Regions from separate parts of the Trichloromonas acetexigens genome, predicted to be linked through region 1. Evidence: riboswitches for the same ligand, from Rfam matches in the RefSeq annotation. Region 1 holds a riboswitch; the other holds the start of a gene.
The links. Region 1 has a riboswitch for thiamine pyrophosphate ahead of thiD (bifunctional hydroxymethylpyrimidine kinase/phosphomethylpyrimidine kinase). Riboswitches for the same ligand answer to the same signal wherever they lie in the genome.
Positions count from the first base shown of each region.

Region 1 (4,410 bases):
CTCGCCGTTGGTGCCGACATCAATGTAGAGCGTTACGACTTCGGGCGGCGGACAGGCAAAGAGAAAGGCGACCAGATCCCCGCCGACATAGCCGCTGACCTGGGGGAAGAGATAGAGCGGCACCGGCAGATCGAGCCCCAGTTCGACGGGGTCGAGCAGCGCGCCTTCGGGATGGCGGGGACGGTGGGGAGGAAAGAGGATGGCGTCGACGGGCAGGCGGCGCAGCAGATGACTGATCGCCGGGTTGGCGGCGGCGGCCGCGCCGCGCAGGGATTCGCGCCGGAGACCGGAGAGGCTGAGGAGTTCAGACAGAAGCTGGTCGATACCCGCGACCAGCAGCCGTTGCAGGCGCTCCCCCTCCCCTTTGTGCGCCGCTTCCAGGCGACGGATGACATCGCTGCCCAGTTCCCGCTGGGGATTGAGCAGGCGGGATTCGGCCAGGGTCCGGCCGGAAAAATCGAACAGACGCCCGGCCAGGGTAGTCGTCCCCAGATCGAGGGCGAGATAGCTGTCGGTAGGGTTCATCGATCCCCGGCTTTATTTGCCGCGATAGATGCGCGGCACCCGCTTGCTGATCTGACAGAAGACTTCGTAGGAGATGCTGCCGATGCGCTCGGCCCATTCCTCGGCGCTGACGCGATTGCCGTTATCCCGGCCGAGGAGGGTCACTTCGTCGCCGATCTCCACGCCGGGGATGTCGGTGACGTCGACCAGCGTCCAATCCATGCAGACGGTCCCCGCCACCTTCGCCCGCTGGCCGCGAATCAGCACCTCGCCGCAGTTGGAGAGGCGCCGGTTGTAGCCGTCGGCATAACCGACGGGAATGGCGGCAAGGAGCGTCTCGCGCTCGGAAACGAAGCGATGGGCATAGGAGACACCAGTCCCCGCCGGTACCCGCTTGAGTTGGGCGACGCTGGTGCGGAAGCTCATCACCGGCAGCAGATCGAGCCGACCGGCGAAGGCGGCGCTCGGCAGGGCGCCGTAGAGGACGATGCCCGGCCGCACCAGATTGCATTCGGGCAGATCCTTGGTGAAGATGGCGGCGCTGTTGCCGATATGGATGAATTCCGGCGAAAAACCGGCCCCTCGCACCTGGGCGAGGCCGTCGCGGAAAATAGCGATCTGCCGGTCGGTGAAGGGATGCTCCGGCTCGTCGGCCAGGGCCAGGTGGGAGATCACCCCGGCCAGGTGCAGATGTTTCAGTTCCACCAGGCGCGGCAGCACCTCGGACAGCTCTTCGGGACGGAAACCGACCCGGCCCATGCCCGTATCGATCTTCAGATGATAGCGGCAGACTTCCCCCCGCTCGGCGGCGGCGCGATCCATGCGCCGGGCGGCGTCGAGATCGAAGAGCGTCGGGGTCAGGCGGTGGCGGAAAAATTCCTCTTCCTGATCGGGGTAGACGCCGCCCAAAACCAGGATCGGCCGATCCACCCCGGCGGCGCGCAGCTCTATCCCTTCCTCGGCAATCGCCACCCCATAGAGATCGACCCCGGACTGTTGCAGGGCCGGTGCCACCGAGGCCGCGCCATGGCCGTAGGCATCGGCCTTGACCACCGCCAGCACCTGGGTTTCTGGGGCAATTTTACCCCGCACTTGCAGAAGATTATGACGCAGGGCGGCGAGATCGATTTCAACGTGGGTGGGACGACGGCCATGCATGGCGTAAACCTCGACATCAAGGATGAAAGTGTGATTTTTAGCACGCGGTAAAGAGCGGTGTAAAGGGCAAACTCCCCGGGCAACAGGGGCTCAAGACTTTAGAGGTTGACAGGTCGGGGGGGAATCCGATAGGCTCAGATGAAATTTTCCGGAGAATCCGTCTATGTGCTTGGATAATGGAACCTTTCTTCTTGTTCACGGTGGTGGGGAACTGAGCCTGGAGCATGTCGCCTCGGTCCTGCCCGTGGCCGGCGGCCTTAAACTGGTGGACGTTTTCGGCAAGAGCCGGGAAATCGCCGGCGCCATCGAAGAGATCGACCTGCTCAACAAGCGCATCGTCGTCGCCTGAAGCGACGGCCAACGGTCCAAGTCGAACATCGATATATTAAAAAAATACCGCTAGGGGAGTTTTATACTGAGAGTTTCGCCCCCGCGAAACGACCCTTGGAACCTGATCCGGGTGATGCCGGCGTAGGGAAGCGGCGACCAGAACCGACGACGTTCAAATCGCCGCGCCCCATTGTCGGGCCCGGCGATTTTTCTTTGCCCCAACTGTAAGGCTTTGGCACAAAGCATTAAAGTGGGATGGCTAAGCAAAAAGCGCCAAATGCAAGGCGCGCAATCGGCGAGCAATGAGGCGTACTTACGTACGTCGAAGCAGCGAGCCGGTTGCAGCAACGCAGCAGTTGGTGAGTTTTTGCGACGCCATCATCTGTGAAGGGAAAACGGCCATGAAGACCATCGAAGGGCTCTATCTGATTACCGACCACAACCGGGACGGCCAGTTGAAGGCCCGGGTCAAGGCCGCCCTCAAGGGAGGCGCGCGCATCGTCCAGTATCGGGACAAGACCCGCCCGGCGATGGAACAGGTGGCGGACGCCGCGGAGTTGCGGGAGCTGTGCCACAAACACGGCGCCCTCTTTCTGGTCAACGACGATGCCGATCTGGCGAAAGCCTGCGACGCCGACGGAGTGCATCTCGGCCAGGAAGATGGGACCATCGCCGAGGCCCGCAAATGCCTCGGTCACGGCCGCATCATCGGCATTTCCACCCGCACCGCCGAAGAGGCGATCAAGGCGGAAATGCAGGGGGCCGATTACGTCGCCATCGGCAGCATCTTCCCCACCGGCAGCAAGCAGGACGCGGTGGTGGTCGGCCTCGAAAGCCTGGCCAAGGTGCGCCGGGCGGTGACCATCCCGGTCGTTGCCATCGGTGGGATCGACGCCAACGGCGCCGACGCCGCCCTCAATGCCGGCGCCAATGCGGTGGCGGTGATTTCGGCGATCATGGAGGACGACTCCCCGGAAATCGCCGCCCGCGAAATCGCCCTGCTCTTCAACCGCCGCAAGCCCTATCCCCGCGGCCGGGTGCTGACCGTGGCCGGTTCCGACTCCGGCGGCGGCGCCGGCATCCAGGCCGACATCAAGACCATCACCCTGCTCGGCGGCTACGCCAGCAGCGCCATCACCGCCCTGACCGCGCAGAACACCCAGGGAGTCAGCGCCATCCATCCGGTTCCCGCCGAGTTCGTCGGCGAACAGATCCGCGCCGTCCTCACCGACATCGGCACCGACACCCTCAAAACCGGCATGCTCCACTGCGCTGAAATCGTCGCCCTGGTCGCCTCAGCGATTCGCCGTCATTCCCTGATGGCGGTAGTCGATCCGGTGATGATCGCCAAGGGCGGCGCTTCGCTGCTGCAACCGGAGGCGGTGGAAATCCTCAAGATCGAACTGCTCCCCGAAACCTACCTGCTGACCCCCAACCTGCCGGAAGCGGCGGCCCTGGCCGACATGCCGGTGGAGAACGAGGGGGACATGGAACGGGCGGCGCGCAAGCTGCGGGAGATGGGGGCGCGCAACGTCCTGATCAAGGGCGGGCACCTGCCCGGCGAGGCCGTCGATCTGCTCCTGACCGGCAAGGGGCTGCACCGCCTGCCCGCCGATCGGGTCGACAGCCGCAACACGCACGGCACCGGCTGCACCTTCTCCGCCGCCATCGCCGCCCTGCTCGCCGGCGGTCTGCCCCTGACCACCGCCGTCGAACAGGCCAAACGCTTCGTCAGCGAGGCCATTACCACAGCCCCGAATCTCGGCTCCGGGCACGGCCCGCTCAACCACTGGCAGGGGGCGAAAGCCATTAGCTGATTTCCCATGGATTTCTTAGCATCCATGGTTCCCGTTGCCGCTTCATCCCATAATAAATCGAGGAAACCATGACCCAGCTCGAACTCGCCCGCAAGGGCATCATCTCCGACAAAATGAAACAGGCGGCCGCCGTCGAGGGGATCGACCCCGAACTGCTGCGCCAGCGCATCGCCGAAGGCACCGCCATTATCTGTCATAACAATCTGCATACAAACGGCATCCCCCTGGCCGTCGGCAAAGGTCTGCGCACCAAGGTCAACGCCAACATCGGCACCAGCAAGGACGACAAGAGCATCGACAAGGAGCTGGAAAAAGCCCGGGTCGCCGTTGCCGCCGGCGCCGACGCCATCATGGACCTCTCCACCGGCGGACCCATCGACGAGATCCGCGCCGCCATCATCCGTGAAACCCAGGCCTGCATCGGCTCGGTTCCCCTTTATCAGGCCGCCGTCGACACCGTCACCCGCAAAGGCAAGGCGATGGTGGAGATGACCGTCGACGAGATCTTCGCCGGCATCAAGAAGCATCTCGATGACGGCGTCGACTTCATCACCGTCCATTGCGGCGTGACCCGTGCCGCCGTCGAGCAGATGGACAACGA
Region 1 covers NZ_FOJJ01000041.1:157,428-161,837, forward strand. The annotation lists gene BQ4888_RS17190 (ASKHA domain-containing protein) at 1-525, opposite strand, end outside; gene alr (alanine racemase) at 538-1,662, opposite strand; gene BQ4888_RS17200 (CooT family nickel-binding protein) at 1,826-2,011, shown strand; TPP riboswitch at 2,054-2,157, shown strand; gene thiD (bifunctional hydroxymethylpyrimidine kinase/phosphomethylpyrimidine kinase) at 2,394-3,809, shown strand; gene thiC (phosphomethylpyrimidine synthase ThiC) at 3,878-4,410, shown strand, end outside.

Region 2 (4,410 bases), on a different contig from region 1:
AGGGGCTGGAAACCGCCGTCCGCCGGGCGGATGCGGGGAAAGGAGACGCTCACCTGGGTACGCCAGTAATGGCGGGAGAGGTGCAGGGCGTGCAGGCCGAGGAAGAAGGCTTCACTGCGGAACTCACCGAGGCCGAGGAGAAAGCCGAGGCCGATGCGGCGCAGACCGGCGGCTCCCCCGCGCTCGGGGGTGAGCAGACGAAAATCGTAGTCGCGTTTCTTGCCGAAGGGGTGCATTTCCTGGTACAGAGCGCGGTCGTAGGTTTCCTGGTAGACGGTCAGACCGTCGACCCCCGCTTCGACCATCTGCCGGTAGCCTTCGGTTTCCATCGGGTAGACCTCGATGGAAATCGAACTGAACAACGGCTGAATGCGACGTACGCAGGCGGCCAGGTAGTCGTTGTCCACCGCCTTCGGCGATTCGCCGGTGACCAGCAGGATATGGCGGAAACCGAGATCGTACAGCACCTTGGCCTCGGTCCAGACCTCGTCGAGGCTCAGGGTGCGGCGCGGCACCTGGTTGCTGGCGGAAAAACCGCAGTAGCGGCAGCCGTTGGTGCAGAGGTTGGAGATGTACAGCGGGGCGTACATCAGGATGTTTTTCCCGAAGCGCTGCAAGGTCAGCCGGTTGGCGCGGGCCGCCATCTCTTCGAGATAGCCGGCGGCGGCCGGCGACAGCAGCGCCTGCAAATCGTCGGGCCGCAACCGCTCCGCCGCCAGCGCCCGCTCCACGTCGCTAGAGGTCTTGGCCTCGATGCTTTCGCGCACCTGCTGGGGATCATACTGGTTGATAATGTCGAGAAATGTCATTTTGTTTAACACCTTAAAATCGGCCTCGCGCCCGCTCCTTACAGTCGCTAGAGCTCGCAGAGGACACAGAGAAAACCCTAAAGCTTTAAGGTCTTGTTTTTACTCTGCGCTCTCTGCGAACTCTAGTGAGCGCAGCGAACGGGCGAGAGACGCCTATGTTTACTCCCGCAGAAACCCGGTCAGCGGGCTCGAGGCTTCGGCTTTCTGACGCTGTTCGCCGAGACCGGCGAGGAAGGCTTCGCGTCCGGCTTCCACGCCTTTTTTGAAGGCCGCCGCCATCTTCCCGGGATTGGGCGTTACCGCCAGGGCGGTGTTGACCAGGACCGCGTCGGCCCCCATTTCCATGGCCAGGGCGGCGTGGGAGGGGGCACCGAGACCGGCGTCGACCACTACCGGGACGATCGCCTGCTCGATGATGATGGCGATGCTGTCGGCGGTGCGCACCCCCTTGTTGGTACCGATCGGCGCGCCCAGGGGCATGACGGTGGCGGTGCCGACTTCCTGCAGGCGCTTGGCTAGCACCGGGTCGGCGTTGATGTAGGGAAGGACGGTGAAGCCCTCCTTGACCAGGATTTCCGCCGCCTTCAGGGTTTCGATGGGGTCGGGGAGCAGATAGTAGGGGTCGGGGGTGACCTCCAGCTTGATCCAGGGCTCGCAGCCGGCGGCCCGGGCCAGTCGCGCCAGGCGCACGGCCTCCTCGGCATCCCGGGCGCCGCTGGTATTGGGCAGCAACAGGTATTTTTTCGGGTCGATGTGCTTGAGCATGGCATCCCCGGGATTGTCGATGTCGACCCGGCGCAGAGCGACGGTGACGATTTCGCAGCCCGATTGCTCCATGGCTAGGGCCATCAGTTCGTTGGAGGCGAATTTGCCGGTGCCGACCAGCAGGCGCGAGTTGAATTTGCGCCCGGCGATAATCAGTTCATCCATTGTCTTTATCCTCATGTGGGGGCGAACCTTGTGTTCGCCCTAATCTGTTTTGCTCGAGTTGCCGATACTTACCCGCCGCCGACGAACTGAACGATTTCCAGCACGTCGCCATCGCGCAAAGGGGTGGCGGCAAAATTCCCCATCAGGAGCACGACCCGGTTGTGTTCGACCGCGACCCGGTTCGGATCCAGGTTCAGACTGTCGAGGAGGGCGGCGACGGTGGAAATGTTGTCGAGCGAGCGGGGCTTGCCGTTGAGGGTGATGTTCATGATGGTTTTCCTTGTTTCAGGCCGGTTCTTCGCCGAGCAGCAGACGCAGCACGGCGTTGGCCTGGTGATGGGCGGCGATGCCGACCCGCGGCGCCATCAGCCCTTCGCCGGGGCGGGCGGCGGTTTCGCCGTCGCCGATCAGGTAGAGGTTGGCGGCAGCGCGGCGGGTAAGGATGGTGTTGGACGGGCCGAAACCGGCCATCCCCGAGCCCATGACCAGTGGCTTGCCCGGCACCTTGCTCAGAAAAACTTGGGCAAGCATCGCTTTCTGGTCGGCGGCGTCGAAGGCTTCGACCAAGACATCCACTGCGGCGAAGCGGGCGGGAATGTTCTCCGGCGTCAGTCGTTCGTTGTGGGCCGTGACCCGGACGTAGGGGTTGATCCGCGTAAGGTTGTCGCGCAAAGCCAGAACCTTGGGCAGGCCGATTTGGTCGACGAAATACTGCTGACGGTTGAGGTTGGAGGGCTCGACCACATCGAAGTCGGCGAGAATCAGATGCCCCACGCCAGTGCGGGCCAGAGCTACGGCGATGGCCGAGCCGAGGCCGCCGCAACCGGCGATGCCGACCGTCGCACTCTTGATCCGGGCATGGACGCCGGGGGTGTGGCGGGCGGCGAGCAAGGCTTCCAGGTCTTCGGCGGCGGGAATTTCCCCGCGGCGGATGAAGACCACGCGGTCGCCGGGGGCCAAAGAGACGTCCTCCCTTTCCGGATGGCCGTTGCGGATGCAGAGGTCGGCCTCGGGCTTGACGGCATCCCGCAGTTGCGCCAGGGTGGTGCCGGCGGCGATCTCGGTGGGGCGTTCGTTGATTTCAATCTGCATAACGTAAAAAAGCCGCTCGATGAAAGCGGCCTTGGCCGGGAGATTGCTCTCTCGGTGGGCGCCGCTTCCCTACGCCGGTATAATCCGGATCAGGTTCAAAGGGTCATCCTGTTGCCAGGACTCTCAGTGGTTCACTCCCCTAGGGCGTTACAAATTGTGCTTCGCACGCTAACAGAAGCGCAAAGCCGAGTCAACGGTTTTCCGGTGGAAGGTTTTCGTTGTTTTCCCGGGGGGATTTAACTAGTATGGTGCCCTTGCAACCCGGAATCAGCGGACTCCGGAAGGTCAGCTAAGGAGCATAGTCGATGAGCATTTCCGATCGTTATAGAGAATTGGTGGTAGATGTCCAGGCCGTGTTGGCGGAGATGACCGGCGCGTCCGGCGAAGAGGAAGGGCGGGAGCTGCGGGAGGTCCGCAGGGCGACGGAAGGGATTTCGGAACTCTACGAGGCGGTGGGAGAAATTCCCCGTATTCGTCTGGAGGCCGATCTGACCCCGGTGCTGCTGAAAGCCCACAATCAGCTCGATCGCGCCCGCCTTCTGCTGGAAGAACAGGGCGCTGCCGACCGCGCCGCCGGCATCTGGGAGCTGGAGCAGAAAATTTACCGGTTGCTCAACGACCTGTAGGGACAGTCCCCCCGTGGCTGCCCTACAGCCCCTGAATAACCCGGTTCCAGCGCGTTAGCAGCTCGGTGCGCATCGATTCCGGCATGGTCGGCAGGAAGGGTCTTTCTTCCTGCCGGCTTTGTTTCAGGGCTTCGGGGTCGGGCCAGAAGCCGACCGCCAGCCCGGCGAGGAAGGCCGCGCCGAGGGCGGTGGTGTCGAGCAGGGCCGGGCGGATGACCGGCGTTTCAAGCAGATCGGCCTGCAACTGCATGAGCAGATTGTTGCCGGCGGCGCCGCCGTCGACTTTGAGGTGGCGCAGAGGGTGGCCGAGATCCTCGCTCATGGCCCGGACCAGATCGTGGATCTGCAGGGCGATCCCTTCGAGGGTGGCGCGGGCCAGATGGGCGGAGGTCGTCCCCCGGGTGATGCCGTGGATGACGCCGCGCACCTCGCTCTTCCAGTGCGGGGCGCCGAGGCCGGTGAGGGCGGGGACGAAGACCAGTCCGGCGCTGTCCGGCACCGAGGCGGCCAAAGGTTCGATCTCCGCCGCGTTCTGGATCAGGCCCAGGCCGTCCCGTAGCCATTGCACCGCCGCGCCGGCGATGAAGGCGCTTCCTTCCAGGGCGTAACGAGCCTCCTCCCCGATCTGCCAGGCGACGGTGGTGAGCAGGCCGTTGCGGCTCACGACCGGCCGGTTGCCGGTGTTTTCCAGCAGAAAGGCGCCGGTGCCGTAGGTGCATTTGGCCTCCCCCGTCTCGAAGCAGAGCTGGCCGAAAAGGGCCGACTGCTGGTCCCCGGCGATGCCGGCGATGGGGATGCCGTCGGGAAGGACGTCGAGCCCCCGGGTATGACCGTGGATGTCGGCGGAAGGGCGGATTTCCGGGAGCAGTCGCGGGGGGATGTCGAGAATCCCCAGCAGTTCCTCGTCCCAGGCTAGGGTGTGCAGATTCATCAGCAACGTGCGCGAGGCGTTG
Region 2 covers NZ_FOJJ01000040.1:24,087-28,496, reverse strand. The annotation lists gene thiH (2-iminoacetate synthase ThiH) at 1-809, opposite strand, end outside; gene BQ4888_RS15790 (thiazole synthase) at 969-1,739, opposite strand; gene thiS (sulfur carrier protein ThiS) at 1,808-2,008, opposite strand; gene thiF (sulfur carrier protein ThiS adenylyltransferase ThiF) at 2,025-2,831, opposite strand; TPP riboswitch at 2,881-2,982, opposite strand; gene BQ4888_RS15775 (hypothetical protein) at 3,137-3,457, shown strand; gene glpK (glycerol kinase GlpK) at 3,480-4,410, opposite strand, start outside.
Region 2: linked by a shared signal. The riboswitch ahead of thiF (sulfur carrier protein ThiS adenylyltransferase ThiF) and the one ahead of thiD (bifunctional hydroxymethylpyrimidine kinase/phosphomethylpyrimidine kinase) in region 1 are both predicted to bind thiamine pyrophosphate.